Regions from separate parts of the Azohydromonas sp. genome, predicted to be linked through region 3. Evidence: predicted binding sites of a transcription regulator. Region 3 holds the regulator's gene; each other region holds the start of a gene.
What was found. Region 3 encodes sigma-54, which starts transcription at its own class of promoters, with help from an activator protein. Its sites were predicted from a motif close to TGGCANGNAANCTGCTTT; they were not measured.
Positions count from the first base shown of each region.

Region 1: a site for sigma-54 is predicted at 6,094-6,111, ahead of PKC53_RS05175 (TorF family putative porin). Genes of this name have one in related genera too.
Region 2: a site for sigma-54 is predicted at 2,796-2,813, ahead of PKC53_RS12685 (PEP-CTERM sorting domain-containing protein). Genes of this name have one in related genera too.
Region 4: a site for sigma-54 is predicted at 3,036-3,053, ahead of PKC53_RS16590 (NF038132 family protein). Genes of this name have one in related genera too.

Region 1 is NZ_DAOKZA010000009.1:57,467-64,987, reverse strand. Features, by position in the region: gene PKC53_RS05195 (potassium transporter Kup) at 80-1,963, opposite strand; gene gshA (glutamate--cysteine ligase) at 2,152-3,447, opposite strand; gene amt (ammonium transporter) at 3,560-4,951, opposite strand; gene PKC53_RS05180 (P-II family nitrogen regulator) at 4,978-5,316, opposite strand; gene PKC53_RS05175 (TorF family putative porin) at 5,355-6,044, opposite strand; gene PKC53_RS05170 (YifB family Mg chelatase-like AAA ATPase) at 6,334-7,521, shown strand, end outside.
Region 2 is NZ_DAOKZA010000033.1:789-8,309, forward strand. Features, by position in the region: gene PKC53_RS12675 (glycosyltransferase family 4 protein) at 1-469, shown strand, start outside; gene PKC53_RS12680 (EamA family transporter) at 513-1,361, shown strand; gene PKC53_RS12685 (PEP-CTERM sorting domain-containing protein) at 1,747-2,721, opposite strand; gene PKC53_RS12690 (long-chain N-acyl amino acid synthase) at 3,550-4,374, opposite strand; gene PKC53_RS12695 (IS256 family transposase) at 4,862-6,061, shown strand; gene PKC53_RS12700 (serine protease) at 6,305-7,093, opposite strand; gene PKC53_RS12705 (NAD-dependent epimerase) at 7,116-7,521, opposite strand, start outside.
Region 3 is NZ_DAOKZA010000010.1:68,344-75,864, forward strand. Features, by position in the region: gene PKC53_RS05720 (FHA domain-containing protein) at 50-712, shown strand; gene PKC53_RS05725 (3',5'-cyclic-nucleotide phosphodiesterase) at 929-1,711, shown strand; gene PKC53_RS05730 (THUMP domain-containing protein) at 1,715-2,968, opposite strand; gene PKC53_RS05735 (RNA polymerase factor sigma-54) at 2,965-4,458, opposite strand; gene lptB (LPS export ABC transporter ATP-binding protein) at 4,480-5,265, opposite strand; gene lptA (lipopolysaccharide transport periplasmic protein LptA) at 5,262-5,822, opposite strand; gene PKC53_RS05750 (thiol:disulfide interchange protein DsbA/DsbL) at 5,928-6,572, opposite strand; gene PKC53_RS05755 (SPOR domain-containing protein) at 6,677-7,300, opposite strand; gene argS (arginine--tRNA ligase) at 7,297-7,521, opposite strand, start outside.
Region 4 is NZ_DAOKZA010000058.1:3,479-10,999, forward strand. Features, by position in the region: gene PKC53_RS16575 (prepilin-type N-terminal cleavage/methylation domain-containing protein) at 1-226, shown strand, start outside; gene PKC53_RS16580 (PilX N-terminal domain-containing pilus assembly protein) at 245-1,600, shown strand; gene PKC53_RS16585 (pilus assembly protein PilV) at 1,600-2,823, shown strand; gene PKC53_RS16590 (NF038132 family protein) at 3,169-3,978, shown strand; gene ribD (bifunctional diaminohydroxyphosphoribosylaminopyrimidine deaminase/5-amino-6-(5-phosphoribosylamino)uracil reductase RibD) at 4,129-5,319, shown strand; gene PKC53_RS16600 (riboflavin synthase) at 5,424-6,035, shown strand; gene ribBA (bifunctional 3,4-dihydroxy-2-butanone-4-phosphate synthase/GTP cyclohydrolase II) at 6,220-7,341, shown strand; gene ribH (6,7-dimethyl-8-ribityllumazine synthase) at 7,338-7,521, shown strand, end outside.

The DNA.
Region 1 (7,521 bases), on a different contig from region 3:
CAGACGATCGCCACCGAGCGGGTGAAACCGACGGGCACGGCGACGCAGCCAGCGACGACGGCCGCGAGGTCGCGCGCGCTCACAGCGTGATCTTCGCGCCCAGCTCGACGACGCGGTTCGGCGGCAGCGACAGGAAGTCGGCGGCGCGCGCGGCGTTGCGGTGCATCGCGACGAACAGCTTCTCGCGCCACAGCGACATGCCGCGCGCGACGCTGGGCACGACGATGTCGCGCGACAGGAAGTAGCTGGTGTCCATCGGGTCGAGCGGCACGCCGTGGGCGCGCAGCAGCTCGAGCGCGGCCGGCACGTCGGGGTCGTCCTTGAAGCCGTAGTCCAGCGTGAGCTGCCAGCAGTCGTGGCCCAGCGGCTGCACCTGCACGCGCTCGCCGACCGGCACCCAGGGCACCTCGTGGTGGCGCACCGTGACGAACAGGTTGTAGGCGTGCAGCACCTTGTTGTGCTTGAGGTTGTGCATCAGCGCGTTCGGCGCCAGCCCCGCCTCGGCGGTGAGGAACACCGCGGTGCCGCCGACGCGCGCCGGCGGCGCGACGAACACCGCGTCGAGGAAGCCGCGCAGATCGATCGCGTCGTCGCGCAGCCGCTCGGCCACCAGCGTGCGGCCCTGCATCCAGGTGAGCATCAGCGTGAACATGCCCACGCCGATGACCAGCGGGAACCAGCCGCCGGCGAACAGCTTGAGCAGGTTCGACGCGAAGAAGGTGACGTCGACGGCGAGGAACACCCCGGTGGCCGCGACGGCGAGCGCCAGCGGGTACTTCCAGCCGTGACGCAGCACGAAGAACGTCATCACCGTGGTGATCGTCATGTCCAGCGTCACCGCGATGCCGTACGCCGCGGCCAGCTTCGACGAACTGCCGAACAGCACCACCGCGAGCACGATGAACCCGTACAGCGCCCAGTTGACGAACGGCACGTAGATCTGGCCGGTCTCGCGCACCGAGGTGTGCAGCAGCCGCATGCGCGGCAGCAGCCCCATCTGCACCGCCTGCTTGGTGACCGAGAACGCCGCGGTGATCAGCGCCTGCGACGCGATCACGGTGGCCGCGGTGGCCAGGAACACCAGCGGCAGCCGCGCCCACTCGGGCGCGAGGCGGTAGAACGGGTTGTCGACCGCCTCGGGCTGCGCGAGCAGCAGCGCGCCCTGGCCGAAGTAGTTGACCACCAGCGCCGGCATCACGAGGCCGTACCACGCCAGCCGGATCGGCAGCCGCCCGAAGTGGCCGAGGTCGGCGTACAGCGCCTCGCCGCCTGTGACGGTCAGCACCACCGCGCCGAGCGCGACGAAGGCCACCAGCGGTTCCTCGGCGATGAACGCGAGCGCGTGCAGCGGGTTCAGCGCCGCGAGCACCGTCGGGTTCGCCGCCACCTGCGGCACGCCCAGCGCGATCAGCGCGACGAACCACAGCAGCGTGACCGGCCCGAAGAAGCGCCCGATGCCGCCGGTGCCGAAGCGCTGCACCGCGAACAGCGCGGTGAGCACCGCCAGCGTGACCGGGACGACGACGTCGTGCAGCGCCGGCGCCGCGACCTCGAGGCCCTCGACCGCCGACAGCACCGAGATCGCCGGCGTGATCACGCCGTCGCCGTAGAACACCGCGGTGCCGAACATGCCGACCACCAGCAGCGCGCGGCGCAGCCGCGGCTTGTCGGCCACCGCGCTGGTGGCCAGCGCGAGCATCGCGATCAGCCCGCCTTCGCCGTGGTTGTCGGCGCGCAGGATCAGCAGCACGTACTTGACCGAGACGATGACCGTCATCGTCCAGAAGATCAGCGACAGGATGCCCAGCACGTGCGCAGGCGTCACCGGCACGTGGCCGGCGTGGAACACCTCCTTGAGCGCATACAGCGGGCTGGTGCCGATGTCGCCGTAGACGACGCCGAGCGCGCCCAGCGTGAGGGCGGCGACGGCGGCGGGGCTGCGCGGGGCGCGCGGGGGGGTCAAGGCGGAGGCGTACGTCGCGGCCGTGCCCGCCGCCCGGGCATTCTGGCGGCGCGGCACGCCGCGCACAAGCGTGCGGCGTGCCGCGGCCGCGACGCGCCGGCGGCCGTGGCGGCATTCGGCGTCGGCGTCGCGATGCTCGCCGCGCGCCGGCTGCGCGCGAAGGCGCAGCCCGCGGCCCGAACGCGCGGCTACTCGTAGATCTCGGCGTCGGGGTCGGTGGCCTCGAGCTCGTAGCTGGCGGCGAGCATCGCCAGCCGGCCGATCACGCCGTACATGTAGAAGCGGTTCGGCGCGCTCGCGCCGGGCTTCTCGCCGGGGCGCGGCAGGTGGCTGGCCTCGGCGAACGCCAGCGGCACGAACGCCGCGCCGGGCGCGTTGAGGTTCTCGTCGACGCCGCGTTCGGCGTGCACGCGGTAGAAGCCGCCGACCACGTAGCGGTCGAGCATGTAGACCACCGGCTCGGCCACCGCCTCGTTGATGCGCTCGTAGGTCGGCACGCCTTCCTGGATGATGACCTCGGTGACCTCCTGGCCCTCCTTGATCACGCTCATCTTGTTGCGCGTGCGGCGGTTGATGTCGTCGAGCTCCTTCGGGTCGCGCACCGTCATGATGCCCATGCCGTAGGTGCCGGCGTCGGCCTTGACGACGACGAACGGCTTCTCGGCGATCCCGTACTCCTTGTACTTGCGCCGCACCTTGGCGATCAGCGTCTCGGCGTGCCCCTTGACGCAGTCGATGCCGCTGCCCTCGGCGAAGTCGACCTTGCCGCAGTGCGCGTACATCGGGTTGATCAGCCACGGGTCCATGCCGAGCAGCTTGGCGAACTTCTTGGCCACCTCCTCGTAGCTGCGGAAGTGGTGGCTCTTGCGGCGCACCGCCCAGCCGGCGTGCAGCGGCGGCAGCAGGTACTGCTCGTGCAGCCCCTCGAGCACCTTCGGGATGCCGCCCGACAGGTCGTTGTTGAGCAGGATCGTGCAGGGGTCGAAGTCCTTCAGCCCCAGGCGAGTGCGCGTGCGCACCAGCGGCTCGAGCGTGAGCTCGCTGCCGCCTGGCAGCGCGACCTTGGTCGGCTTCTTGATCTCCTCGTCGAGCGTGCCCAGGCGCACGTTCAGCCCGGTCTGGTGGAAGATCTGCATCAACCGCTGCACGTTCGTCAGGTAGAACGTGTTGCGGGTGTGCTGCTCGGGGATCAGCAGCAGGTTCTTCGCCTCGGGGCAGATCTTCTCGATCGCCGCCATCGCCGCCTGCACCGCCAGCGGCAGCATCTCGTCGGTGAGGTTGTTCCAGCCGCCGGGGAACAGGTTGGTGTCCACCGGCGCGAGCTTGTAGCCGGCGTTGCGGATGTCCACCGAGGTGTAGAACGGCGGCGTGTGCTCCATCCACTCGAGGCGGAACCAGCGCTCGATGGCCGGCATCGACTCGAGCATGCGCTGCTCGAGCTCGTTGATCGGCCCGGTCAGGGCGGTGATGAGGTGCGGGACCATCGCGGGTGTCCTGGGCGGCGGGTCGTCGATTGTAGGCAGCGCCCCCCGCGCGCGGGCGCCGAAAGCAGCGGGCCACCCGAAGGTGGCCCGCGGGGTTCGACGCCGGGTGGCGCTACTTGCTGTACGCCGTCTCGCCGTGCGACGTGATGTCCAGGCCCTCGCGCTCCTCCTCCTCGGGCACGCGCAGGCCGATCAGCGTGTCGACCACCTTGTAGGCGACGAAGGCGACCACCGCCGACCAGACGATGGTGATGATCACGCCCTCGAGTTGGATCAGCACCTGCGAGGCGATCGAGTAGTCGTCGCCCTTGATGCCGCCCAGCGACGCGGCGGAGAACACGCCGGTGAGGATCGCGCCGAGGATGCCGCCGACGCCGTGCACGCCGAACACGTCGAGCGAGTCGTCGGCGCCGAGCATGCGCTTGAGGCCGTTGACGCCCCACAGGCAGACGAAGCCGGCCGCGCCGCCGATGACGATCGCGCCAATCGGGCCGACGGTGCCGCAGGCCGGCGTGATCGCCACCAGGCCGGCGACCGCGCCCGACGCCGCGCCGAGCATTGACGCCTTGCCCTTGGTCAGCGCCTCGCCGAGGCACCAGGTCAGCACCGCGGCGGCGGTGGCCAGCAGCGTGTTGACGAAGGCCAGCGCGGCGCCGCTGGTGGCTTCCAGGTTCGAGCCGGCGTTGAAGCCGAACCAGCCGACCCACAGCATCGCGGCGCCGACCATCGTCAGCGGCAGCGAGTGCGGCGGCATCGCCTCCTTGCCGTAGCCCACGCGCTTGCCGAGCATGTACGCGCCCACCAGGCCGGCGATGCCGGCGTTGATGTGCACCACGGTGCCGCCGGCGAAGTCGAGCGCGCCCTTGTCGAGCAGGTAGCCGCCGGCGCCCCACACCATGTGCGCGATCGGCAGGTAGGCGAGCGTGAACCAGATCACCGAGAACAGCAGCACCGCCGAGAACTTGATGCGCTCGGCGAACGAGCCGACGATCAGCGCGCAGGTGATGCCGGCGAACGTGGCCTGGAACGCGACGAACACGTACTCGGGCAGCTTGACGTCGGCGGTGAAGGTGTCGGCCAGAGTGTCGATCGTCACGCCCGACAGGAACAGCTTGTCGAAGCCGGCGATGATCAGGCCCTCGCCGCCGAACGCGAGGCTGTAGCCGTACACGGCCCACAGCACGCTGATCAGCGAGAACACGACCATCACCTGCATCAGCACCGACAGCATGTTCTTCGCGCGCACCAGGCCGCCGTAGAACAGCGCCAGGCCCGGCACGGCCATGAACAGCACGAGCAGCGTGGCGGTCATCATCCATGCGACGTCGCCCTTGTGCACGGCGCTCGCCGCGGCGGGGGCGGCGGCCTCGGCCGGTGCCCCCGCGGCGTCGCTGGCGGCCTCGACGGCCGATGCCGCCGCCGACGCGGCGTCCTGGGCGAACGACGCGCCCGCGAAGCCCAGCAGCATCGAGCCGAGGGCGAGGATGGCAAGAAGTCTCTTCATGGGGATGTCTCGGTGGGTTGTGCCGCTCACAGCGCGTCCTTGCCGGTCTCGCCGGTGCGGATGCGCACCACCTGCTCGAGCGCAGCCACGAAGATCTTGCCGTCGCCGATCTTGCCGGTGCGAGCCGACGACTCGATTGCCTCGATCACGCGCTCGACGAGCGTGTCCTCGACCGCGGCCTCGATCTTCACCTTGGGCAGGAAGTCGACCACGTACTCCGCGCCGCGGTACAGCTCGGTGTGGCCCTTCTGGCGGCCGAAGCCCTTGACCTCGGTCACCGTGATGCCCTGCACGCCGATCGCGCTGAGGGCCTCGCGTACTTCGTCGAGCTTGAATGGCTTGACGACGGCGGTCACCATCTTCATGGTTGCTCCTTTCGGGGTTTCGTGAAGGGGCGGCGCGCTCAGAGCGACTTGCTCAGCGTCACGATGAAGCGCGCCTTGTTCACGTCGCCCCACTGGTTCGCGCCGTCCTTGGTGGCGCCGACGAACGCGGCGCCGAGCTTGAAGTCTCCGGGCAGCATCATCGAGGCGCCGAGCTTGTAGTCGTAAAAGCTCGGCAGCCCGATCGCGTCCTTCAGGTCGCTGGACAGGCGCGTGTAGCCGACGCCGAGGTCGAGCGTCACCGCGTCGCTGACCGGCACCGCGGCGGCGAGCGACAGGTAGCCGGTGCCGCGCCCCTCCTGATCGCCGGCCAGCCCGAAGTAGCCCTTGCTGACGGTGTGCGCGTACTTCGCGGTGAACATGCCGATCGTGATGCCGCCGTACACCTCGACGGTGTTGCCGTCGCCGAAGCTCGGATACAGGTAGCCGATCACGCCGACGTCGTAGGCCACGCCGCCGGCCTCGCCGCGGTAGCCGCCGTACAGGTCGGACTCGATGCCGGCGTCGGTGAAGCCGATGCTCGAGTTCCAGTTGCCGGCGTAGAAGCCGCCGGAGGTCCAGTCGAAGCCGCCCTGGATCGCCGGGCGGTTGTCGCTCTGGTCCTGGCCGCGGAACTTGTAGTTGCTGGTCAGCGCGACGTTGGCCGAGAGTTGGGCGTGCGCGGCGCCGACGACGGCGAGGGCGGCCAGGGCCACGAGGGGCTTTTTCATGTGCAGACTCCGCTTCTGGTGAGGGGGTTGACGGGAAGACGACAACGCACCTGCAGCTTCCGTGCCACCTCTGTCGTGCCGGTCGCTGCAGCGCGGCAGGGGCAGCAACGCGCGACGGCGCCCGCCGTTGGTGCACCGAGGCGGTGCACCGCGCCTTCGGGCACGCCGCTGGTGCGTGCCGAACCGGCCCCGATGGGGGAGTCGGGCGTGCCGGGCGCGCCGCCCACAATGGCGGCGGCGCTGCCCGCGGCATGGGGCCGCGGGCAGCGCTGCCGGGGACGCCGCCGCCATGTCGCTTGCCGTCGTGCACAGCCGCTCGCTCGTCGGGCTCGACGCACCCGAGGTGCGCGTCGAGGTGCACCTGGCCAACGGGCTGCCGAGCTTCACGCTGGTCGGCCTGGCCGACACCGAGGTCAAGGAATCGCGCGAGCGCGTGCGCGCCGCGCTGGCGCACGCCGGCCTGGGGTTCCCGCACAACAAGCGCATCACGGTGAACCTGGCGCCGGCCGACCTGCCGAAGGAGTCGGGGCGCTTCGACCTGCCGATCGCGCTGGGCATCCTCGCCGCGGCCGGGCAGGTCGACGCCAAGCGGCTCGCCGGCGCCGAGTTCGCCGGTGAACTGTCACTGGCCGGCGAACTGCGCCCGGTGCGCGGTGCGGTCGCGCTGGCCCTGGCGCACCGGCGCGCCGGCGCCGGGCGGGCGCTGGTGCTGCCGGCGGCGAGCGCGGCGCAGGCGGCGCTGGTCGAGGGTGTCGACGTGCGCGCCGCTGCGCACCTGCTCGACGTGGTGCGCGCGCTGCAGCCGGGCGACGCGGCGACGCCGCTGCCGCAGGCGGTCGCGCCGGCGCGCGAGGCGCCCTCGCCCGGCCCCGACCTGCGCGACGTGCGCGGCCAGACGGCGGCCAAGCGCGCGCTCGAGATCGCCGCCGCCGGCGGCCACAGCCTGCTGATGGTGGGCCCGCCGGGCAGCGGCAAGTCGATGCTCGCGATGCGACTGCCGGGGCTGCTGCCGCCGATGGACGACGACGAGGCGCTGGCCAGTGCCGCACTGCAGGGGCTGGGCGCCGAGGGGTTCGACGCGCGCCGGTGGCGCCGACGCCCGCTGCGCGCGCCGCACCATTCGGCCAGCGCGGTGGCGCTGGTCGGCGGCGGCTCGCCGCCGCGGCCCGGCGAGATCTCGCTGGCGCACGGCGGCGTGCTGTTCCTCGACGAGTTGGTCGAGTTCGGCCGCGCGAGCCTCGAGGCGCTGCGCGAGCCGCTCGAGGCCGGCCGCATCACCGTGTCGCGCGCGGCCCGCCAGGCGAGCTTTCCGGCGCGCTTCCAGCTCGTCGCTGCGATGAACCCCTGCCCCTGCGGCTGGCTCGGCGCAGGGGTCGCCACCGGGCGGGCGTGCCGCTGCACGCCCGAGGCGGTGGCGCGCTACCAGGGCCGGCTGTCGGGGCCGCTGCTCGACCGCATCGACCTGCAGGTCGAGGTC
Region 2 (7,521 bases), on a different contig from region 3:
CCGGGCCGAACTGTGGATCGCGGGCCATGGCGGTCAGCGCGATCGGCTGGGCCGGCTCGCGCAGTCAATGGGCATCGACGCCGATGTGCGCTTCCTGGGCTTCCTGGCGCACGCGCCGCTGGCCCGGCACTACGCCGCCTGCGACGTGTTCGTGCTGCCGTCGCTCGTGGAAACGCAGGGTCTGGTGGCGATGGAAGCCATGTGGTTCGGCAAGCCGGTGATCGTCGCCGACACCGTGGTGTCGGCCGACGAACTCGTCGACGACGAGGTCAACGGCTTCATCGTCCCGCACGACCGGCCCGACGCGTTGGCGCAAGCGCTCCACCGCATCGCCCAGGACCCGGCGTTGCGACAGCGATTGGGCGAGGCCGGCAAGCAGCGTTCGCTGCGCTTTCGTCCTGAAGTCGTCGTCGACGAACTTGAACGGCTCTACGCTGGCCTCTTTGTGGGCCGGGCCATGCAACGCTGAAGCGGACTCGACGCATGGCCAGCCTGGCACAGCGGTGCGCCCCGTGAGCGTGGTCGTGATAGCGCTGGGCGCGACCTTGTGCATGCAGGTGGGCTACTTGCTGTGGAAGATCTCGGCACGGGGCCAGCCGCGCATCGGTGTCGCACCGCCGTTGCAGGTCGCGCGCGCGCTTCTCGGTGACTGGCGATGGCTGAGCGGCCTCGCGGCGACGATTGCCGGATGGCTGCTCTTCATCCGCGCCACGACGCTCGGCGATATCAGCCTGGTCCAGCCGCTGATGACGGTTGGCGACGTGTTCCTGATCTTCCTCGCCGTTGCCTTTCTTCACGAGCGCATGTCGCGCCAGGAGTGGCTCGGCATCGCGGTGACGATCGCCGGTGCGGCGACGCTGGCATTCGACCCGTCGGCATCGCCGGGAACGCACATCGACAGCACGTCGTTGCTCGGGCTGCTGGCCGCGTCGCTGGCCGCCGCCGGCGCACTGCTGCTGGCGGTGCGCCGCGGGGCACGCGGCGAGCTGGCGCTGGCGTTAACCGTGGGCCTCGCGTTTGGATGTGGCGCCACGCTGACCAAGGCGATGACGTCGGCCGCAGCCACCACCGCCGCGGCCACCGCGCCACCCATGCCGTGGGAATTCGCGCTCGATCCGATGCTGCTGGCCGTGATGGCCGCCAACGTCGCGGGGCTCGTCCTGCTTCAGGCCGCCTTCCAGCGCGGCAGGGCCGCCGTCATCGTGCCGCTGCAGTTGGCCGTGACCAACGGCGTGGCCGTTGCGGGCGGGATGCTGGTTTTCGCCGAGCACGTGAGCCCGACCCGGTGGTGCGGCATTGGCGCGATCGTGATCGGAACGGCACTGCTGCATCGCGGCAATCGCGACGTACCGCGATCATGACCAGCGATGTCGCGTCCGAGGCGCGCGCCGCGGATCACCACATCGCGTGCCCCGACAGTGGCTCTGCCTGCCTCCTTCCGCCCCGGTGTGTGCCTTGTGCTGCCCGCCGAGCTGTGCCTTGAACGCTGCAGGTGGACGAGATCCGAGCGCCGAGTGGAGGCGACTCTTGTGGATCTCTTCGCTGAGTCGCAGCGATCGAGCGGTGACGTCCTCGAACGTCTCTTCGCCGGCGCATCGGTCCAACGATCGCGGCCCGCCCTACCTCAGGGGTTCACTCCAGTTGGCACCGCGGAGGGGATCGCACCGTCGTGAGGCAGCCGTGCCGGGCGCAAAAGCAAGACGCCCGGCGGCTGCCGGGCGTCGTGTCAAACCGAGAACCTAACGATCAGGCGGAGCGGCGACGGCGGGCCGCACCCAACCCAAGCAGACCGAGGCCGATCAGCGCCAGCGACGTCGGCTCCGGCACCGCGGTGTAGAACTTGAACGGATCGTTGCTGGCGTACTGCCAGTTGTTCGACCCGGTAGTCGTCCCCGGGTTGTAGTTCACGTTCTGCTCGATCTCGCTCGTGCCGGCGAAGTTCGTGCACGACACATTCGCATTCGCGAGGTCCGCCGCCGTGCACACTTCCGCCGCATCCGCGGCGGCAACGCCACCGAACAAGTCCTCGTTGAAGTCGTTCATGTACGCCAACGGGCCTGCGTTGTACGACGGCCCCGCGAACAGCAGATTAAGCCCGAGAAACGCTTCGGTGTTGCTCGACGTGATCAGTTGAGTCAGGTCTGTCGCGGTGTAGGCATAACCCTCCGTGCCGAGTCCCAGCTTGCCCCACAGCGTACCGGCGGTCGCCGAATTGATGCTGTTCAGCAAAGATCCACCGGTATTCAGCTGCGAGGCGCCCGTGTACAGCGCGAACATCTCGCCCGCAGCCAGGAAGCCAAACGGGTCGGTGCCCGCCCCGAGCGTGATGATTGCGTTGGTCGGAACTACGGCGTTCACGTTAAGGACTTCCTGCACGAAGTACCCGCGGAAGCGATCCCCGGCGGAGGTGCTCCACACCTCCGTGCCCTGATTGGGGCTGTCGATGTTCTGGATGTTCAGAATACCGATGAACAGATCCCCTTGACTGATGTTGCCGATCACGTCGCGCCGCACGCGCTGGTAACCCGCCGGATCCCCCGCGATGGCGGCCTCGCAGGTCGCAGCCGTGCAGGCGGTCGACGCGCGGAACAGCGTCTCGAAGTTCTGGAAGTAGATGCCGTTGAAGCCATCGCCGAAGGTCGGCGCTGCCTGGGCACTCACTCCAGCCAATGCCGACGCGGCGAGTACCGCACTCGCACACGCCTTGCGGATCGTCGTCATGTTGAACTCCTTCTGGGCCATGGGGGACCTGTTTGCTTGCCGAGAACAGCGGCTACCTGCCGCGTGTCGATCATCTAGCAGAACGCGTGCCAACCGGACGGGGGGAGCAACTCAACCTGTTGTTCTGTCTGGCAAATTTTCCGAACCGAGCTTCGGGTTGCCGTCTGCGAGATATCGACCTGTAAAGCGGATCGACATCCGTCGCCTACCAGTCGAGTCAGGGTCGCGGACGGTGCCCCCGACTTTCCGTCATTGTGGTCCGAGGCGTACGCCCGCAGTCTGCATTTGCGCCGCGAGCCCAACTTGCGGGCGCGACGCGGGGCCCACGCCCGCAAGCCTGAACGCGCACTTCGCGGCAAGCGCTTCCGTCCCCGCCGCGCGCCGCGCTGCTAGAGGAACCGGACGGCGAACTTCCCTGGGGGCCAACCTTGCCACACATACATTGGGTCTCCGCGCGTGCCACTTGCCGGCGGGATACAGCCCTGGGCGCAGTTGTCGACGTGCCTTACATGGGCCTGCCGCGGCATGCGTGCGCCCTGCCAACCGGCGAGCTCCACTTGTGCCCCCCACCGGCTTGGGTGGGCCGGGTGCGAAACGCCAACCTCGACCTTGTGGAAGACGACTGGCGTCACCGACCGAAGATCGGCACTTGCGCCGGGGCGCGCCGCAGCTGAGTGTCAGGCCGGCGTCTTAGTCGCAAGGCCTCCCCCCCACGAACGGGAACCTTGGTCGAAGCCCCACGCGCCGAACGCGCATCGAGCCGAACAGTTGTGCAACTGCCGGAGCCCGCCGATCGTGGACGGATGGTTCCGCCTTCAAACAGCGATGTTAGGCCACACAGTGAGAAGGCGCCGTCGCAGACCCAAAAAGGATGCCCAGCAACTCGCTCTCCTGGGCAGGCGCGAAAGCGTAGGGGTACAGCGACCGCTCGGTGGCGAGGATGTCGAAGCGCCCCGCGTACAGCTCGATCTGCCGCCGCGTGTGCGACAGGTCCAGCGCCATCAGCACCGCCGGCGCGTTGACGCGCGGGCACAGCTTTTCCTCGCCGACGACGCGGAAGTCGAGCATGCGCTTGTAGTAGCCGACGTGGCGCGGGTTGACCTCGATCAGCACGTCGTCGCAGCCGCGGATGCGGTGCGCGTGCAGGTAGGCCATGTGGAACAGGCTGGCCAGCACCTGCTGCGAGTTGCCGTCGACGTCGAGCGCGAGCTTGGTGAACTCGCACACGCGGCGCCCTGCGCGGCGCAGCGCGTCGACCTCGGGACCGAACAGTTCGTCGCACAGCAGCCCGGCCGGCGAGTCGAAGCCCACGGTTAGCGTGCCGACGGCCTCTTCGGCACGGGCGACCACCAGCGTCACGGTGTGCGGGTTGACCGGCTCGTCGGCCTCGGGCGTCAGGTAGCCGCGGTGCGAGTACATGCGGCGCACCAGCTGACGCGCGGCGCGGCGCTGCGTGTCGGCCTGCGCGGCACGGATGCGGAAGGTCTGCGTACCGTCGGCGCGGCCGTGGTCGATGCTCAGCAGCGCCAGCGTGTCCGCGTGGCCGCCGGCGGCCGGCAGTGCGGTGCGCGGCATGTGTATCTGCGGCGCCGCGGGGTGCAGGCCGAACGGGACGACGCCATGCTGCGGTTCGACGACCGACACACTGTTCATGGGCTCTCCCCCTCCACGACCGTAGACACTACCGAACTGGCGTGAATTGTGCCCGCGTCACCCCCCCAACAGCGGGGGGGCTGGTTACAAAAAGCGTCGGCCGTGGCGCAGGCGCGGACGCCTCGTTGCAGGGGCCTGCGGGCGGCCGAAGGGCCAGTGCGTGCTGCGCACGTCCGCCGCAAGCCGGTTCGACGCGCGTTGCGGCGCAGAAATGGCCCCGATTCACCGGTCATCTGCGTCGCCGGCGCTGGCCGCGGGGCGGGGGAGTGGTGTGTCGCACGTCGATGTCGCCGTCGAACGCAAGGGTGGTGTCCCAGGAAGTGGTGTAAGTCCTTCGGTGCGCGGCAAGACGCGCCGGGTGCAGCCCGAAGGGCGTAACCCGTAGCGGCTTGCCGCGCGGCGGCGGCCGTCCCGCTCGGGGTGGCCATCGTGGCCCCGGATAAGGTTGAGGTGCGACCCAACCAACCTGTCCGAAGGAGATTCCACGATGACCGCACCGATCATGACACTGGCCGAACTGGCCGAGAAGGGACCCGATGTCGACGTGCTGCGCCAGATGGTGCAGTTCATGGCCCAGCGCCTCATGGAGATCGACGTCGAGGGCCGCTGCGGCGCCGGCTACGACGAGAAGGCCCCGGGCGCACGCCTGAACAGCCGCAACGGCTACCGCGAGCGGACCTGGGACACTCGCGCGGGCACTGTCGAGCTCAAGATCCCCAGGCTGCGCCGCGGCAGCTACTTCCCCGAGTTCCTGGAGCCGCGCCGCACCGCCGAGAAGGCGCTGGCCGCCGTCATCCAGGAGGCCTACGTCCAGGGCATCTCCACGCGTTCGGTGGACGAGCTGGTCAAGGCGCTGGGCATGAGCGGCGTGTCCAAGAGCGAGGTCAGCCGGCTGTGCGCCGAGCTCGACGAGCGCGTGGGCGCCTTCCTCGAGCGCCCCATCGAGGGCGACTGGCCGTACCTGTGGATCGACGCCACCTACGTCAAGACGCGCGAGGCCGGCCGCATCGTCAGCGTGGCGGTGATAGTGGCTGTTGCCGTCAATACCGACGGCCAGCGCCAGGTGCTGGGCATGAAGGTCGGCGCCAGCGAGGCCGAGCCGTTCTGGACCGAGTTCCTGCGCAGCCTCACGCGGCGTGGTCTTCGAGGGGTCAAGCTCGTCATCAGCGACAGCCATGAGGGCATCAAGGCCGCCGCCGCCAAGGTGCTCAAGGCCACCTGGCAGCGCTGCCGCGTGCACTTCATGCGCAATGCCCTGGCGCACGCCCCGAAGACCCAGCGCCGCATGGTCAGCGCAGCGATTGCCACCGTCTTCGCCCAGGAGACGGCGGCCAACGCGCGCGAGCAGTGGCGTGTCGTGGCCGACCAGCTGCGGGGCAAGTTCCCCAAGATCGGCGCGCTCATGGACAGCGCCGAGCACGAGGTGCTGGCCTACATGGACTTCCCCCGAGCGCACTGGCTGCAGATCCACTCCACCAACCCGCTGGAGCGCCAGAACGCCGAGATCAAGCGGCGTACCGATGTCGTGGGCATCTTCCCCAACGACCGTGCCGTCACGCGCCTGGTGGGCGCCATCTTGCTCGAGCAGAACGACGAGTGGACTTTGCAGCGCCGCTACATGCAGCTTGAGGGCCTGCAGTCGCTCAGCGATACTGCCCAGCCTCGGCTGTCTGCTGTGCAGCGCTGAGACCCGCGTGCATCTCGGCCCTTCCGGGCTGTGGACCTACACCACGCGTTGGGACACGATCAACGCAAGCCACCGACCCCCTCGAATGAGGGGTGGACACACACCGATTGACACAAACACCGGACCCGCATCCGGCAGAGACAACCGGTTCGGTCGTCCAGGCTGCGGTCACGCCGGGTCCAGCCGCGTCGGCCGACCCGGCTCCGTCCGGTCCCGTGCAGACGGAACCCGGGCCAGCCGGCGTCAGCGCCGTTCGAGCAGTTCGCGCACGAAACGCACCGGGATCGAGTAGGTGAGCCCGGTCGGCGTGGACAGCGCCGACTCGCGCGTGCCCTTGATCATCACCATATTGATGACGCCGACCACCTCGCCGGTGTCGGCGTCGAACACCGGGCCGCCGCTGTTGCCGGGGTAGGCCACCGCGTCGAGCTGGTAGACCTCGAAGTTGCCTTCCGAAAGCCGCCGCACCGCGCGCTCGCTGAGCTGGCCGGCCTGCGGCGTGGGCAGCGCCACCGACGTGATCGACGAGATGATGCCGCGGTGCGTGACGTGCGAGTAGCCCAGCAGCCCGCCGATGGGAAACCCGATGAAGGCGATCGACTGCCCTTCGCGGATGCCCGCCGGCTCGGCCAGCGGCAGCGCCGGCACGGCGGCGCCGTCGATGCGCAGCAGCGCCAGGTCGCGCGCGCGGTCGGACGCGACCACGGTGGCGCCGCGCATGCTCCAGTCGCGCGGCCCGCGCCAGACCTGCACGACCTGGCGCGTGCCGGGCTCGCCGGGCTTCGCGTCGGCGTCGCCCGACAGCACGTGGGCGTTGGTCACCACCAGGTTGCCGTCGCCGACCACGAAGCCGGTGCCCTTGAGCGCGAAGCGCGGGCTGGCAGTGGGGTTGAAGGTGCCGACGATGACCACCGACGGCTTGACCCGGGCGACGACGTCGCGCAGGTCCGCGCCGGCCGGTGCGGCCGCGGTCAGCAGCGGCGCGGTCAGCGCCAGCGCGGCGCGGCGGCGCGTCAGCAGGACGGAGGGCATCGCGGCCGTGACGATGGCGCAGTCACACGCGATGGTAGTCGCGGTACCAGGCGACGAAGCGCTCGATGCCCACGTCGATCGACGTGGCCGGCTGGAAGCCCACCCACTCGCGCAGCGCGTCGGTGTCGGCGTAGGTGGCGGGGACGTCGCCGTCCTGCATCGGCAGCAGGCGCTTCTCGGCGGTCATGCCCAGCGCGCGCTCGAGGCTGGCGATGTAGTCGAGCAGCGGCACCGGCTGGTGGTTGCCGATGTTGAACACGCGGTACGGCACGTTGCTGGTGCCGGGGTCGGGCGTGTCGGAGACGAACGCCGGGTCCGGCGTGGCGGCGCGGTCGGCCACGCGCACGACGCCTTCGACGATGTCGTCGACGTAGGTGAAGTCGCGCTGCATGCGGCCGTGGTTGAAGACGTCGATCGGCCGGCCCTCG
Region 3 (7,521 bases):
GCGCCGTTGGGAAGTGCTGGAAGATCCGCTACGACAAGAGGTCATGCGCATGGGCAAGCTGGTCGTCTCCCTCGACGGTGTCGTGATCAAGGAAGTGCAGATCACGAAGGACAAGACCACCCTCGGCCGGCGCCCGTACAACGACATCGTCATCGACAACCTCGCCGTCAGCGGCGAGCATGCGGTGCTGCAGATGGCCGGGCCCGACGTGTTCATCGAGGACCTGAACTCGACGAACGGCACCTACATCAACGGCAAGGCGGTCAAGAAGCAGCTGCTGGCGCACAACGACACGATCGAGATCGGCAAGTACAAGATCAAGTACCTGGTCGACAACGGCACCGACTACGAGCACACGATGGTCATCCGCCCCGGCGCCGCGCCGGGGCCGGCGTTCGCCGCGTCGCGCCCGGCCGGCGGCTCGGGGTTCGGGTCGCTCGCCGCGCCGGTGGGCCCGGCGTCGATCCGCGTGCTCAACGGTGCCGCCGCCGGGCGCGAGGTGGCGCTGACCAAGGTCGTGACCACGGTGGGCAAGCCCGGCGTGCAGGTCGCGTCGATCACCAAGCGGCCGGTCGGCTACGTGCTGGCGCACGTCGAGGGCAGCTCGCGCCCCAGCATCAACGGCGCCGCGCTGGCCGGCGACTCGGTGCAGCTGAAAAACGGCGACGTCATCGAACTGGCCGGCACGCAGATGCAGTTCGTTCAGGCCTGAACGCCCGCCGGGCGCGACGTGAACATCTCACGGCGGCGCCGGCGCGGTGATCGGCGGGCGACGAGCCGCGTGGCGCATGCACGCCGGCCTCTTGTGCACCCGAGGCCGGCGTCGCAACATCGCCCGATGCCTGCCCTGTTCTCGCCGCGCGCGCCCGCAGAGGTCCGGCCGCGGGACCGCGACCTGCCGGGCGCGGGCGCGGGCGCCGCGCAGGACATGACGATCCGCGTCCTCGGCTGCTCCGGCTCGATCGCCGCGGGCAGCCGCACCACCGCCTTCCTCGTCGACGACGATCTGCTCGTCGACGCCGGTACCGGTGTGGGCGACCTCACGCTCGACGAACTGCTGCGCATCGACCACATCGTCGTCAGCCACTCGCACCTCGACCACGTGCTGTCGATCGGCCTGCTCGCCGACACGGTGTCGCGCCGTCGCCGCGCCGCCGATCGCGCGCCGATCGAGGTGCACGCGCTGCCCGCGACGATCGCGGCGCTGCGCACCCACGTGTTCAACGGCGTGATCTGGCCCGACTTCAGCCGGCTGCCCAACCCCGAACGGCCGGTGCTGCGCTTCGTGCCGTTCGACGTCGGTGAGGTGCTGCGCTTCGGCGCGCGCCGCGTCGAGGTGCTCGGCGCAGCGCACACCGTTCCGGCGGTCGGCTTCGCGATCGCGCCGGCCGAAGGCGCGCCGGCATGGGTGTTCAGCGGCGACACCGGGCCGAACCCGGCGCTGTGGCAGCGGCTGCGCCAGATGTCGGTGGCACACCTCGTGATCGAGACCGCGTTCGGCGACGAGGACGCTGCGCTGGCCGAGATCAGCGGCCACCTCAGCCCGCGCACGCTGGCCGGCGAGCTGGCGCAGCTCGGCGCGCCGACCGACGTGCACATCACGCACATCAAGCCCGGCGAAGTCGACACCGTGATGGCGCAGGTCGCGGCGCTGGGGCTGCCGCACCGCGTGCACGCGCTGGCCAGCGGGCAGCGCCTGACGCTGCGCTGAACCTCAGCCCGCGTCGGGTCGCGCGCGCGGGCGCGCCGAGCCGGCCACCATGTCGAAGCGGAACAGCCGGCACTCGATCGGGCCGTTCCACATCGGCACGCGGCGCGTCGCCTTCAGCCGCATCAGCCCCGGCAGCTGCAGCTCGGGGCTGAGCACCCAGGCGGTCCAGCCCGCGTAGTGGCGCTTCCAGTGCGCCGCCAGCGCGGCGAAGAACTCGCCCGCCGACGCCGCCCGCTCGAAGCCTTCGCGCGCGCTGCCGCGGCCCTTGGGGGCGATGCGCTCGCCGTACGGCGGGTTGAGCATCAGCACGCCGGCGTCGGCCGGCGCCGGGCGCTGCAGCGCGTCGGCGGCCTTGAAGGCGATTGCCTCGCCGACGCCGGCGCGGCGCGCGTTGCGCGCGGCGAAGTCGGTCATGCGAAACGACACGTCGCCGGCGTGCACCGCCACCGCGGGCGCGTGCACGCGCTCGCGCGCGGCGCGGCGCATCGCCTGCCACGCCGCGGCGTGCGCGCGAAACGGCGCCAGGCGCTCGAACGCGAAGTGCCGCTGCAGGCCGGGCGCGATGCCGCACGCCAGCTGCGCGGCCTCGATCGCGATCGTGCCGGCGCCGCAGCACGGGTCGAACAGCGGCGGGTCGTCGGCGCGCCCGTGCCAGCCGGCGGCGGCGAGCATCGCGGCGGCCAGCGTCTCCTTCAGCGGCGCCTCGCCCTTGACCTCCTGGCCGGCGGCGCCGGCGTCGCGCCAGCCGCGCTTGAACAGCGCCTCGCCCGAGGTGTCGACGTACAGCGTGGCTTGGCGCTCGCCCAGGTGCAGCAGCAGCGGCAGGTCGGGCGCGCGCGTGTCGACGCCGGGTCGCGCGCCGGTGGCCTCGCGCAGCGCGTCGCACACCGCGTCCTTGATGCGCAGCGCCGCGAAGTGCAGGCTGCGCAGTGGCGCGGCGCGCGCGCTGGTGTCCACACGCAGCGTGTGCTGGGGCCCGATCCAGTCGGCCCAGCGCACGCGCCGTGCCAGCGCGTACAGGTCGTCCTCGTCGCGGTAGTCGCCGGCGGCCAGCGGCCACAGCACGCGTTGCGCGAGTCGGCTGCCCAGGTTCAGGCGCATCGCCGCCGATTCGTCGCCGTGCACGGTGACCCCGCCGCGGCCGGGCTCGACCGCCGCGTCGGCACCGAGCAGCCGGTGGCACTCGTCGACGAGCAGCGCCTCGGTGCCGCCGGCGCAGGGCAGGAACAGCGCGGCGCCGGTGCGCGCGGGGTTCACAGCGCCTTGCGCAGGTTGGCCGGCGCGATCTTCAGCGCCTCGCGGTACTTGGCCACCGTGCGCCGCGCCACCTGGATGCCCTGCTCCTCGAGCATCTTGCCGAGCTGGCTGTCCGACAGCGGGCGCGCGGCGTCCTCGGCAGCGACGAACTGCTTGATCAGCGCGCGCACCGCGGTGCTCGACGCGTTGCCGCCCGCGTCGGTGGCCAGCGACGAACCGAAGAAGTACTTCAGCTCGAAGGTGCCGAACGGGGTGGCCATGTACTTGGCGGTGGTCACGCGCGAGATCGTGCTCTCGTGCAGGCCGAGCTCGTCGGCGATCTCGCGCAGCACCAGCGGCTTCATCGCGATCGCGCCGTGGCTGAAGAAGTTCTTCTGCCGCTCGACGATCGCGCTGGACACGCGCAGGATGGTGTCGAAGCGCTGCTGCACGTTCTTCATGAACCAGCGCGCCTCCTGCAGCCGCGTCGACAGCCCGGCGCCGGTGCCGTTGCGCTGGCCGCGAATCGCCTGCGCGTAGAGGTCGTTGATGCGCAGGCGCGGCATCACGTCGGGGTTGAGCACGCACTTCCAGCCGCGCCCGCTCCTCACGACGATCACGTCGGGCACCACGATGTTCGCCTCGGCGCGGGAGAACGGCCGCCCGGGCTTGGGTTCGCACGCCACGATCAGCGACTGCGCCTGCCGGATCAGCTCGTCGTCGGCACCGGTCACGGCCATCAGCCGCCTGACGTCGCGCCGCGCCAGCAGCTCGAGGTGCTGCTCGCAGATCGCCAGCGCGACCGCGCGCGCCGGCGTGTCGGGCCGCTCGCGCAGCTGCAGCTGCAGGCACTCGCGCAGGTCGCGTGCGCCGACGCCGCAGGGCTCCATCGCCTGCAGCCAGTGCAGCGCGCAGCGCAGCCGCGCCAGCAGCTCGTCGCGGACCTCGTCGTCGTCGCCGGCGAGCTGCCGCGCGATGTCGTCGAGCGCGTCGGCAAGGTAGCCGTCGTCGTCGAGCGAGTCGATGAGCGCCTCGACCGCCGCCGCGTCCTCGGCCGACAGCCGCATGCCCGCGAGCTGGCGGCGCAGGTGGGCGGCCAGCGTGTCGCCGCCGCCGCCTTGCTGCGGCTCGAAGTCGGCGTCGTCGCCGGCGCCCGGCGGCGTCTCGCGGATGCCGTCGAAGTCGTCGCCCTCGGTGCCGTTGGCCCAGTCCTCGCGTTCGGTCGCGCCGGCCTCGTCGCGGTCGATGCCGGCCGGCTCGTCGTTGTCGACGCGGCCGTCGGTGTCGTCGCGCTCGGCGGCGGGCGTGGGCACCGCGGCGGCGGTGTCGAGCGAGGCCTCGAACGGCGTCGGCACCTCGTCGTCGAGCTCGATGAACGGGTTGGCCTCGAGCATCTGCTCGACTTCCTGGTGCAGCTCGAGCGTCGACAGCTGCAGCAGCCGGATCGACTGCTGCAGCTGCGGCGTCAGCGCCAGGTGTTGCGACAGCCGGACCTGCAGTGACGGCTTCATGCTCATGGCGACGGCGCGGCCCTACATGCGGAAGTGCTCGCCGAGGTACACCTTGCGAACGTCGGGGTCGTCGACGATGTCCGCCGGGGTGCCTTCGGCGAGCACCTGCCCGTCGCTGATGATGTAGGCGCGGTCGCAGATGCCCAGCGTCTCGCGCACGTTGTGGTCGGTGATCAGCACGCCGATGCCGCGTGCCTTCAGGAAGCCGATGATGCGCTGGATCTCGATCACCGCGATCGGGTCGACGCCGGCGAACGGCTCGTCGAGCAGGATGAAGCGCGGCTGCGTGGCCAGCGCGCGCGCGATCTCGACGCGCCGGCGCTCGCCGCCCGACAGCGCCGGCGCGGGGCTGGCGCGCAGCTTGTCGATGCTCAGGTCGAGCAGCAGGTCCTCGAGCTGGCGCTCGATCTCGGCCGGCCGCAGCGGCCGGCCGTCGGCGCCGCGCTGCAGCTCGAGCACGGCGCGGATGTTCTCCTCGACCGTGAGCTTGCGGAAGATCGACGCCTCCTGCGGCAGGTAGCTCAGCCCCAGGCGCGAGCGCTCGTGGATCGGGCGGTGGTGCACCGGCTCGCCGTCGATCAGGATCTCGCCGGCGTCGGCGCGCACCAGCCCGACGACCATGTAGAAGATCGTCGTCTTGCCCGCGCCGTTGGGCCCGAGTAGGCCGACCACCTCGCCGGCGCTGACCGCCAGCGCGACGTCCCTGACGACCACGCGCGCGCCGTAGCGCTTGTGCAGACCCTGGGCCTCGAGTCGGCTGACCGCCGTCGACGCCAGCGTCGACGCGGCGTCGAGCGGCGCCTTCAACGCGGCGTCCCCGCCGGCGGCGCCGAGGCCGCCGCCTCGCGCGGGGTCAGCACCGCGCGCACGCGCCCGCCGCCGTCGCCGCCGACGCTGAACACCTCGTTGACGTTGTCGTAGGTGATCAGGTCCCCGCTCACCTCGTCGGCCGGCGTACTGCCGCGCAGTCGCCGCAGCGTCGCGTTGCCGCGCAGCCGCACCGTGTCGGCACGGCTGTCGTACTCGATGCGCTCGGCACGGCCGTCGATGAACTCGTCGAGGCCGTCGCGCTTCTGGCGGAACGTCGCCGGTTGCCCTGGCTGCCCGGTCGCGACGGCGCTGCGCCAGCCCTCCGGGGTCTCGCGCACCTCGACGCGCTCGGCGGTGATGCGCATCGTGCCCTGCGTGATGACGACCTTGCCGTTGAAGACGACCACCTGCCGGGCCAGGTCGACCGTGCTCTGCTTGTCGGCCTCGATGGTCAGCGGCAGGCTGCGGTCGCCGCGCTCGGCCCGCACCTGCGCCGGCGCCGCGGCGAACAGCAGGGCCAGCAGCGACAGGGCGGCAAGAGGTGCGATCGGCATGGCGGCACAGAACTTGCAGAGCATTCTAGCCATGCCGCTGCGCCGCACCGCGGCGGCGCGCAGAAAAATGTCACGCCGGCATCGCGCCGATGCACGGCGCCGGCGTCAGCCGCCGCGGCGCACGGTCTGCACGAGGAAGTCGGTCACCTGCAGCGAACGCTCGTTGCTGCCGGCCAGGCTGCCCGAGGTGAAGAAGCGTCCGTGCACGCCCATCGACGGCGTGCCGTCGATCTTGTAGGCCTCGGCCAGCGCCTTGGCCTGGCGCGCCTTGGTCGACACGCCGAACGAGCGCAGCGCGTCGACGAACTTGTCGCGGTCCAGCCCCTGCTCGGCGGCGAACGCGGCGATGTCGGACTCCTTGTCGAGGCGGCGGCGCTGCACGTGCATCGCGGCGAACACACGCCGGTGCAGCTTGTCGACCTCACCCAGCGCCTCGAGCGCATAGAACAGCCTGGCGTGCGTCTCGTGCATCGCGCTGAAGCCCACCGGCACGCGGCGGAACGCCACGTCGCCGGGCAGGCGCGCCGACCAGGTCTCGACCGCCGGCTGGAACGCGTTGCAGTGCGGGCAGCCGTACCAGAAGAACTCGAGCACGTCGATCTTGCCCGGTGTCGAGGTCGGCGCCGGTTGCGCCAGGCGGATGTAGTCGCGGCCTTCGACGAACGGCGCCTGCTGCGCCAGCGAGTGGCCCGCGAACGGCAGCGCGACGCCGGCGGCGGCGAGTTGCAGGGAGAAGCGGCGGCGGTTCATCGGCAGAGTCCTTCGTTGCACGGCCGCCGCGGTGTCGCGCGACGGCCCGGAGGTTCAAGGGCAGGGTACGGCGGCCACGCCGGACCCCGGTCGGCATACATGCTTCAACGCTCGACGCGCACCAGCGCTGACTCGACCGCGTTGCTCTTCAGCCGTTCCTGCGCGGCGTCGGCCTGGTCCTTCAGCTCGAACGGGCCCAGGCGCACGCGGTAGACGGTGCGCCCGGCCTGCTGGCGCTCGCTGATGCGCGCGGCGAATCCGAGCATTGCCAGGCGCGCGCGCTGCTGTTCGGCATCCTCGGAGCGAGAGTAAGCGCCAACCTGCACGAAATAGCGGAAGGCGTCGGTGCCCGGCACGGTGGCCGGCGCGGCCGGCGACGGCGCCACCCCCGCGAGGATCGCCGCCGGATCGCGCGTGCGTGGGGCGGCCGGCGCGCTCGCGGACGTCACCGGGGCGGCGGACCGCGGAGGCGCTTCCGGGGACGGCTGCGATGCCGGCGCCTCGGCACGCTGCGCCGGTTTTCCGGCCAGCGGGCCGTTGGGATCCCAGCGCTTGAGCCGTTCGGCCTCGGCGGCGTCGATCTCGCTGCTGCGCTGCGGCACCTTGTCGACGAAGGGCACCGGCACCTTGGTCACGTACAGCGCCACCGCCAGCGCCAGCGCCAGGCCGACCAGCAGCCCGACGACCATCCCGAGCACGAAGCCGCCGCGCTGCGTCGAGGCCGTCATGCCGCCTCCGTGACCACGTCTTCGGCGCGCGCCATCGCCTCGGGCGCCGATACCCCGAGCAGCGCCAGCGCGTTGCGCAGCACCTGCCGCACCGCGGCCAGCAGCGCGACGCGCGCGCGCGCCAGCTCGCCGTCGTCGACGAGGAATCGCTCGGCGGCGTAGTAGGCGTGGAACGCCGCGGCGAGGTCGCGCAGGAAGAACGCGACGTCGTGCGGCGCCAG
Region 4 (7,521 bases), on a different contig from region 3:
GCTGCGCGTCACCGCATTCGCCGTCACCCCGAACCACCAGACGCTGGTGCTGGCCTGCGCGACGCCGTGCGGCGGCGTCGCCGAACCCGCCTGCCCGACGCTGACGGTGCGCGAATTCATCGTCGACATCACCGGCCAGGCGGTTTCGGACCCCGCCGTGCAGCGCAGCCTGCGCACCGTCGTGCGCGTGCGCAACGACGACGCGCAGGGCCAGTGCCCCGCCTGAGGTGCTGCCGTGCCCGCCATGACACCGGCCCGCCGCCCTGCCACCCTCCGCGCCCCCCTGCGCGCCGGCCAGCGCGGCGCGGCGGCGCTCGTCGTCGTGCTGCTGCTGCTGCTGGTCGTCGCGCTGGTGGCCGGCTACACCGGCCGCAACCTGATCTTCGAGCAGCGCACCTCGGCCAACCAGTACCGTTCGACGCAGGCGCTCGAAGCCGCCGAGGCCGGCATCGAGTGGGCGCTGACGATGCTCAACGCCGGGCGCGTCGACGCCCAGTGCCAGCCTCACGTCGACGCATCGACCACCGACACCGCGTTCCGCCAGCGCTACCTGCAGATCGCCGCCGACACGGGGCTGGTCACCGCGCTGAAGTACGACAAGGACGCCGACGGCACCGCCGAGGAACCGCTGCGCCCGGCCTGCGTGTTCGACGGCAGCGACTGGCGCTGCAGTTGCCCCGCTGCCGCCGCCCCCGCGCTCGCCGAACCCGCCGGCGCCGGGCCGTTCCCCGCCTTCCGCGTGCGCTTCCACGACGCGCCGGACAACCCGGCCGAGCCACCGTATCCCGCGGGCGTCGTCCGCGTCGAGGCCACCGGCTGCACGCGCCTCGACACCACCCCCGGGCAGGTGTGCGCCGATGCCACCTCGCCGGGCGATGCGCAGGCGCGCGTGACGGTGCTCGCCGCGTTGAAGGGCGCGCTCGCCGCGCCGCCGGCGGCGGCGCTCAGCGTGCGCGGCGAACTCGACGTCGGCGCCAGCCTGCTGCGCGCGATCAACAGCGTGCACGGCACGACCGGCATCACCGTGTTGACCGGCGATGCCGCCCTCCAGGGCACGCCGCTGCTGCTGGCTTCCGCGCCGGGTACGCCGACCGAAGCGTCGGTGGTCGAGAACGACCCGCGCCTGTCCGACCCGTCGCTCACGCCCGATCGCATGTTCACCGGCGTGTTCGGCGCCGGGCGCGACACGTACCGACAGCAGCCGGCCGCCGTCGAACTCACCTGCAGCCCCACTTGCAGCGGCGCCGCCGTGCGCGACCTCGTGCGGCTCGACCCGGGCCGCGTCGTCTGGATCGGCGGCAACCTCGACCTGGACACGCCCGAACCCATCGGCACCGCCGCCGAGCCGGCGCTGCTGGTCGTCAACGGCGATCTGACGGCGAGCCAGGCCGGCGCGGTGGTGAACGGTGTCGTCTACCTGACCGGCGCGCAGTGGGGCGGGGTGGCGGCCACGGTGCGCGGCGCCGTCGTCGCCGAGTCGGCGCTGACGCTGGCGGGCACCGGCCCGCACACCGTCGAGTACGACGCCGCGACGCTGTCGCGCCTGCACAAGACCCACGGCTCGTTCGTGCGCGTGCCGGGCAGCTGGAGGGACTTCTGATGGCCGCCGCGCACCGCGCACGCCCGGCACGCGGCGTTTCGCTGATCGAGGCGCTGGTCGCGCTGGCGGTGATGACCTTCGGCATGATCGCCTACGTCGGCCTGCAGAGCACGCTGCGCCAGACCGGCGACGTCGCGCGGCAGCGCAGCGAGGCGGTGCGCATCGCGCAGCAGGCCGTCGAACAGTGGCGCGCCTACGTGGCCACCGGCGAGGTCGCCGACGAGGTCGACTACACCGACATCGACAGCCTGCCGCCCGAGTCGGCCGACAGCACCGACGCCAACACCACCTTCACGCTGACGCGCACCGTCGTCGACGCCGCCGCCGACGCCGCGTCGGCCCCCGCGGCGCCGCGCATGAAGACGCTGGTGGTCGACGTGCAGTGGCTCGCGCGCGACGGCACCGAGCCGCAGTCGGTGCGGCTGAGCACGACGATCACCGCGGTGCCGCCCGAACTGGCCGGCACGCTGCGGCTGGCGCGCACCGGCGCACCGCTCGGCGGCCCCGCGGGCCGGCACCCGGCGATCCCGATCGAGGCGGTCGACGAAGGCTCCACCAGCCGGTTCACGCCGCCGCAGCCCGACGGCGGCACGGTGTCGTGGGTGTTCGACGACGCCACCGGCGTGATCACGCAGATCTGCAGCACGACCATCGACTGCACGGCCGTCACGGCGTTCCTGCTGCGCGGCCACGTGCGCTTCGCCACCGGGTCGGCCCAGCCCGCCGGCGCCGACGCCGAATTGCCGCCGAGCGCGGCGCTGCCGGTGCAGGTGGTCGTCGAACGCACGCACCCGTCGGTGCTGAGCGTTGCCTGCCACGAGCAACAGGACGCGTCCGGCGTGCGCTACTTCTGCGCCGTGCCGGTCGACCCGGCCGACACCCCGCCGCGTTGGTCGGGGCGCTCGCGGGTGCTCGGGCTGCAGCTGGCGGCCAGCATCGCCGACGCCACCGACACGGCGTACCGCGTGTGCCGCTACACCCCGTACCGCGACCACCGCGCGGTCGGCAGCGGCACGCCGGCGATGCGCAACCAGGAGCACCCGCTCGACTACGGCGCGCCGGCGCCCGACGCGTCGAAACGCGGTGTCGACGCGCCGCTGCTGAACCAGAACTTCCTCGTCATCCGCGCCGGTGCGGCCGGCACGCCGTTCGACTGCCCCGACGACGACGCCGCGACGGCGTACGTCGACGGCACCACCTGGCATCACCAGCCTTCGCTGTAGCGCGCATCGACGACCGATCCGGGGCCGCGGTTCATCAGCTCCGCAGCACATCAGTGCCATGAGGGTGCGGTGCGCCGAAGCCCACGGTACGGCGGCGTCGCCTGTCAAGTTTTCTTACAACTTTGCGCGCCCGCCCGCGGTGGCCATGAAGGCAGCTCAGGGACCGGCGATAAGTAATTGAATCTAAAGATATTCCTACGACCCTTGTGGTCTGGCACGGAATCTGCATCCAATCCATCGAACCGTTCTGGCGGCGCGGTGCGACGGCCTTCGCGACAGCCGTGTCGGGCGCAGCGACGGTTTGGGCATTCATGGTCGCGAGTTCACTCCTGAAGGGAAACCAAGATGAGCAACAAACCGAGATTGAAGCTGCTGGCGGCAGCCAGTCTGGCCGCCGCCGCCATGCTGGCCGGCGGGTCGGCCGCGGCGGCACCCCTGCCGGCCGGCTACACCTGCGTCGGCGGCAGCCATTGCGGCACACTGGGCGCGGATGGCGACGTGACGGCATCGCCGCAAGGCGGCGACTACGGCTACGTGTCCACAAGTGGCGCCACCGGCAACAACGGCGACCTCAACATCGGCTCTGAAACCAACAGTTCGGTGGCTCGATCGCCGACCTTCGGTGCCGCGAGCGGCGACGCACTCAACTTCTATTTCAACTACGTCACGTCCGATGGCTCCGGGTACATCGAGTACTCCTGGGTGAAGCTCATCAACACCGGCACCACGGCGGAAACCATCCTGTTCACAGCGCGCACCACCCCGACCGGCGATACCGTGCCCGGGTTCGGGCTGCCCGGACTGGCCGCGGGAGTCACGCTGGCACCGGCAACCACCGAGATCATCGATGGCAAGACCATCTGGAGCCCGCTCGGTGGCTATAGCGGCGCGTGCTTCGCCGGCATCGGCCAAGGCTGCGGTCAGACCGGCTGGATCGAGATGGACTACGCCATTCCTGACGCCGGCAACTACTACCTCGAGTTCGGCGTCGTCAACTGGGCCGACCAGATCTACGACAGCGGACTCGCCTTCGACGGCATCACCATCGCCGGCGATCCGATCGACCCGAACCCCGCGCCCGAGCCCGCCACCCTCGCCCTGACGGGCTTGGCGCTGGCCGGTCTGGCGGCCTCGCGCCGGCGTCGGCGCGGCTGACCCGCGGGGCGCGCCGCGATCCGCAGCCGGGCGACGGCCCGAGCGGATCGTCGGCGCCGAACGGCTAGCCTTCTCCACGGGCGCCTGCGGGCGCCCGTTGCGCTGTCTGGCCCCGCCTGCAGCGCCCGGCGCCGCCGCTAGACTGCGCCAATGCACGACGCCGTCGATCGCGCCCACCTGCAGCGCGCGCTGGCGCTGGCCGAACGCAGCATCGCCCTGTCCGACCCCAACCCCCGCGTCGGCTGCGTGATCGTCGGCGCCGGCTGGACGGCCGAGGGGTTCACGCAGCGCGCCGGCGGCGCGCACGCCGAGGTGGCCGCGCTGCAGGCCGCACGCGCGGCCGGGCACGACCCGCGCGGCAGCACGGTGTACGTCACGCTCGAGCCCTGCGCGCACTTCGGCCGCACGCCGCCTTGCTGCGACGCGCTGGCCGACGCCGGCGTCGGCCGCGTGGTGGTGGCGGTCGGTGACCCGAACCCGCTGGTGGCCGGCCAGGGCCTCGCGCGGCTGCGCACCGCGGGCGTCGCGGTGCAGATGGCGGGCGAGGCCGACGCCGACGTCGCTTCCGCGGCGCGCGAGCTGAACATCGGCTTCTTCTCGCGCATGCGGCGCCGCCGGCCGTGGGTGCGCATGAAGGTGGCCGCGTCGCTCGACGGGCGCACGGCGCTCGCCAACGGCGTCAGCCAGTGGATCACCGGGGAGGCGGCACGTGCCGACGGCCACGCGTGGCGACGGCGCGCCGGCGCGGTGCTCACCGGCATCGGCACCGTGCTCGAAGACGACCCGCGGCTGGACGTGCGCCACGTGCCCACGGTGCTGCAGCCGCTGCGCGTGGTGGTCGACGCGCGGCTGCGCACGCCGCCCACCGCCCGGCTGCTGCAGCCGCCGGGCGACGTACTGATCTACCACGCCGCCGACGGCGCCCACGGCGCCCACGGCGCCGACACCGTCGATGCCGCCGATACCGTCGTTGCCGCCGGGCGCGCCGCCGCGCTGCGCGAGCGCGGCGCCGAACTGGTGGCGCTGCCCGACGCGCACGGCAAGGTGGACCTGGCGGCGATGCTGCTCGACCTGGGCCGGCGCGGCGTCAACGAACTGCACGTCGAGGCCGGGCACAAGCTCAACGCGTCGCTGCTGCGCACCGGCTGGGTCGACGAGCTGCTGGTGTACCTGGCACCCAAGCTGATCGGCATCGGCCGCGAGATGGCCGCCTTCGGCCCGCTGGAGCAACTGGCCGACGCGCTGCCGCTGCGCTGGCACGCCGTCGAGCGCGTCGGCGACGACCTGCGCATCGTCGCACGGCTGCCGTGCGCGGCCGAGGTCGACCGCGCAGGCGCCTGACGCACGCCGCCCGCCCCGCCGGCCGGCCCGCCCAACGGCCCGTCCGCCGCCCCACCCGCCGCCCTGCCCGGCGGCCCGCCCGCCGCCCTGCGACAATCGCCGCCATGTTCACCGGCATCATCACCGCCGTCGGCCGCATCGCCGCGTCGACCCCGCTGGGCAGCGGCCGCGAGCACGGCCGCCGCCTCACCGTCGAGACCCCCGCCGGCTGGCTGGCCGAGGCGGTGCCCGGCGACAGCATCGCGCTCAACGGCGCGTGCATGACGGTGACCTCGCTCGACGCCGCCGCGTCGCAGTTCACGGTGGACGTGTCGGCCGAGAGCCTGGCGCGCACCGCCGGGCTCGACGGCACCGGCACGGTGAACCTGGAACAGGCGCTGCGCGCCCACGACCGGCTCGGCGGCCACCTGGTCAGCGGCCACGTCGACGGCATCGGCCAGGTCACCCACTTCGCGCCGGTGGGCGAGTCGTGGGAACTGCGCGTGCTGGCGCCGAAGGACCTGGCGCGTTTCCTGGCCTACAAGGGTTCGGTGGCGGTCAACGGCGTCAGCCTCACGGTCAACCGCGTCGACGACCGCGCCGAAGGCTGCGAGTTCAGCATCAACCTGATCCCGCACACGGTGCAGCACACCACGCTGGGCACGCTGGCCGCCGGCTCGCGCGTGAACCTGGAAGTGGACCTGATCGCGCGCTACGTCGAGCGCATGCTGAAGTGATTCCCCCGAAGCGCCTTCGGCGCCTCCCCCAGGGGGGCGCCGCCGGCGAAGCGGCGAGGCCGGATCCGCGGCGGCCACTTGAAGGCGTACCGCTCACGGCTCTGCGAATGAGGTAGTGTGCCCGCGCCGGGGGTACCTCCGGCGGGCCCCGGGGCCACCGTGACCGCCACCTACAATCCCGCCCATGATCTCCCCCGTCCCCGAACTGGTGGCCGAGCTGGCCGCCGGGCGCATGGTGATCCTCGTCGACGAGGAGGACCGCGAGAACGAAGGCGACCTGGTGCTCGCCGCCGACCACGTCACGCCCGAGGCCGTCAACTTCATGGCGCGTTTCGGCCGCGGGCTGATCTGCCTGACGCTCACGCGCGCGCACTGCGAACGCCTGCAGCTGCCGCCGATGGCCACGCGCAACGGCACGCGCCACGGCACCGCGTTCACGGTGTCGATCGAGGCCGCCGAGGGCGTGAGCACCGGCATCTCGGCGGCCGACCGCGCGCGCACCGTGAAGGCCGCGGTGGCGCGCGACGCGAAGGCCAGCGACCTGGTGCAGCCCGGCCATGTGTTCCCGCTGCAGGCGCAGGACGGCGGCGTGCTGATGCGCGCGGGGCACACCGAGGCCGGCTGCGACCTCGCGGCGATGGCCGGGCTGACGCCGGCGGCCGTCATCTGCGAGATCATGAAGGACGACGGCACCATGGCGCGGCTCGACGACCTGGTGCTGTTCGCGCGCGAGCACGGGCTGAAGATCGGCACCATCGCCGACCTGATCGCCTTCCGCAGCCAGAACGAGACGCTGATCGAGCGCCTGGGCCGCCGCCCGCTGGCCACGCCGTGGGGCCCGTTCGACTGCACCGTCTTCAAGGACCGCACCGGCGGCGTGCACCTGGCGCTGAGCCTGGGCCAGTGGCGCGAGGCCGAGGACGAGGTGCTGGTGCGCGTGCACGAGCCGCTGTCGCTGATGGACGTGCTGGACGCCGGCGCGAAGGCGCATTCGTGGCCGCTGGCCGACGCGCTGCGCGCGCTGCAGGCCGAGGGCCGCGGCGTGGCGGTGCTGCTGAACTGCGGCGACGACGCCGCCGGCCTGCTGGCGCAGGCGCTGCCCACGGCCGCCGCGCCTGCCGCCCCGCGCCGCGAGATGGACCTGCGCACCTACGGCGTGGGCGCGCAGATCCTGCGCCACCTGGGCGTGTCGCGCATGAAGCTGCTGGGCCGCACGCAGCGCATGCCCAGCATGACCGGCTACGGCCTCGAGGTCACCGGTTTCGTCACCGACCCCGCGGCCGCTGCTGCGCCGCCGCGGCCATGAAGGCCGGCGACCAGGGCCGCGCCGAGGCGCTGGACGGCGCCGGGCTGCACGTGGGCATCGTGCGCGCGCGCTTCAACGACGCCATCACCCGCCGCCTGGCCGACGCCTGCCTGGCCGAGCTGGCCGCGCTGGGCGTGGCCGGGCGGCACGTGCGCGTGGTCGACGTGCCCGGCGCGCTGG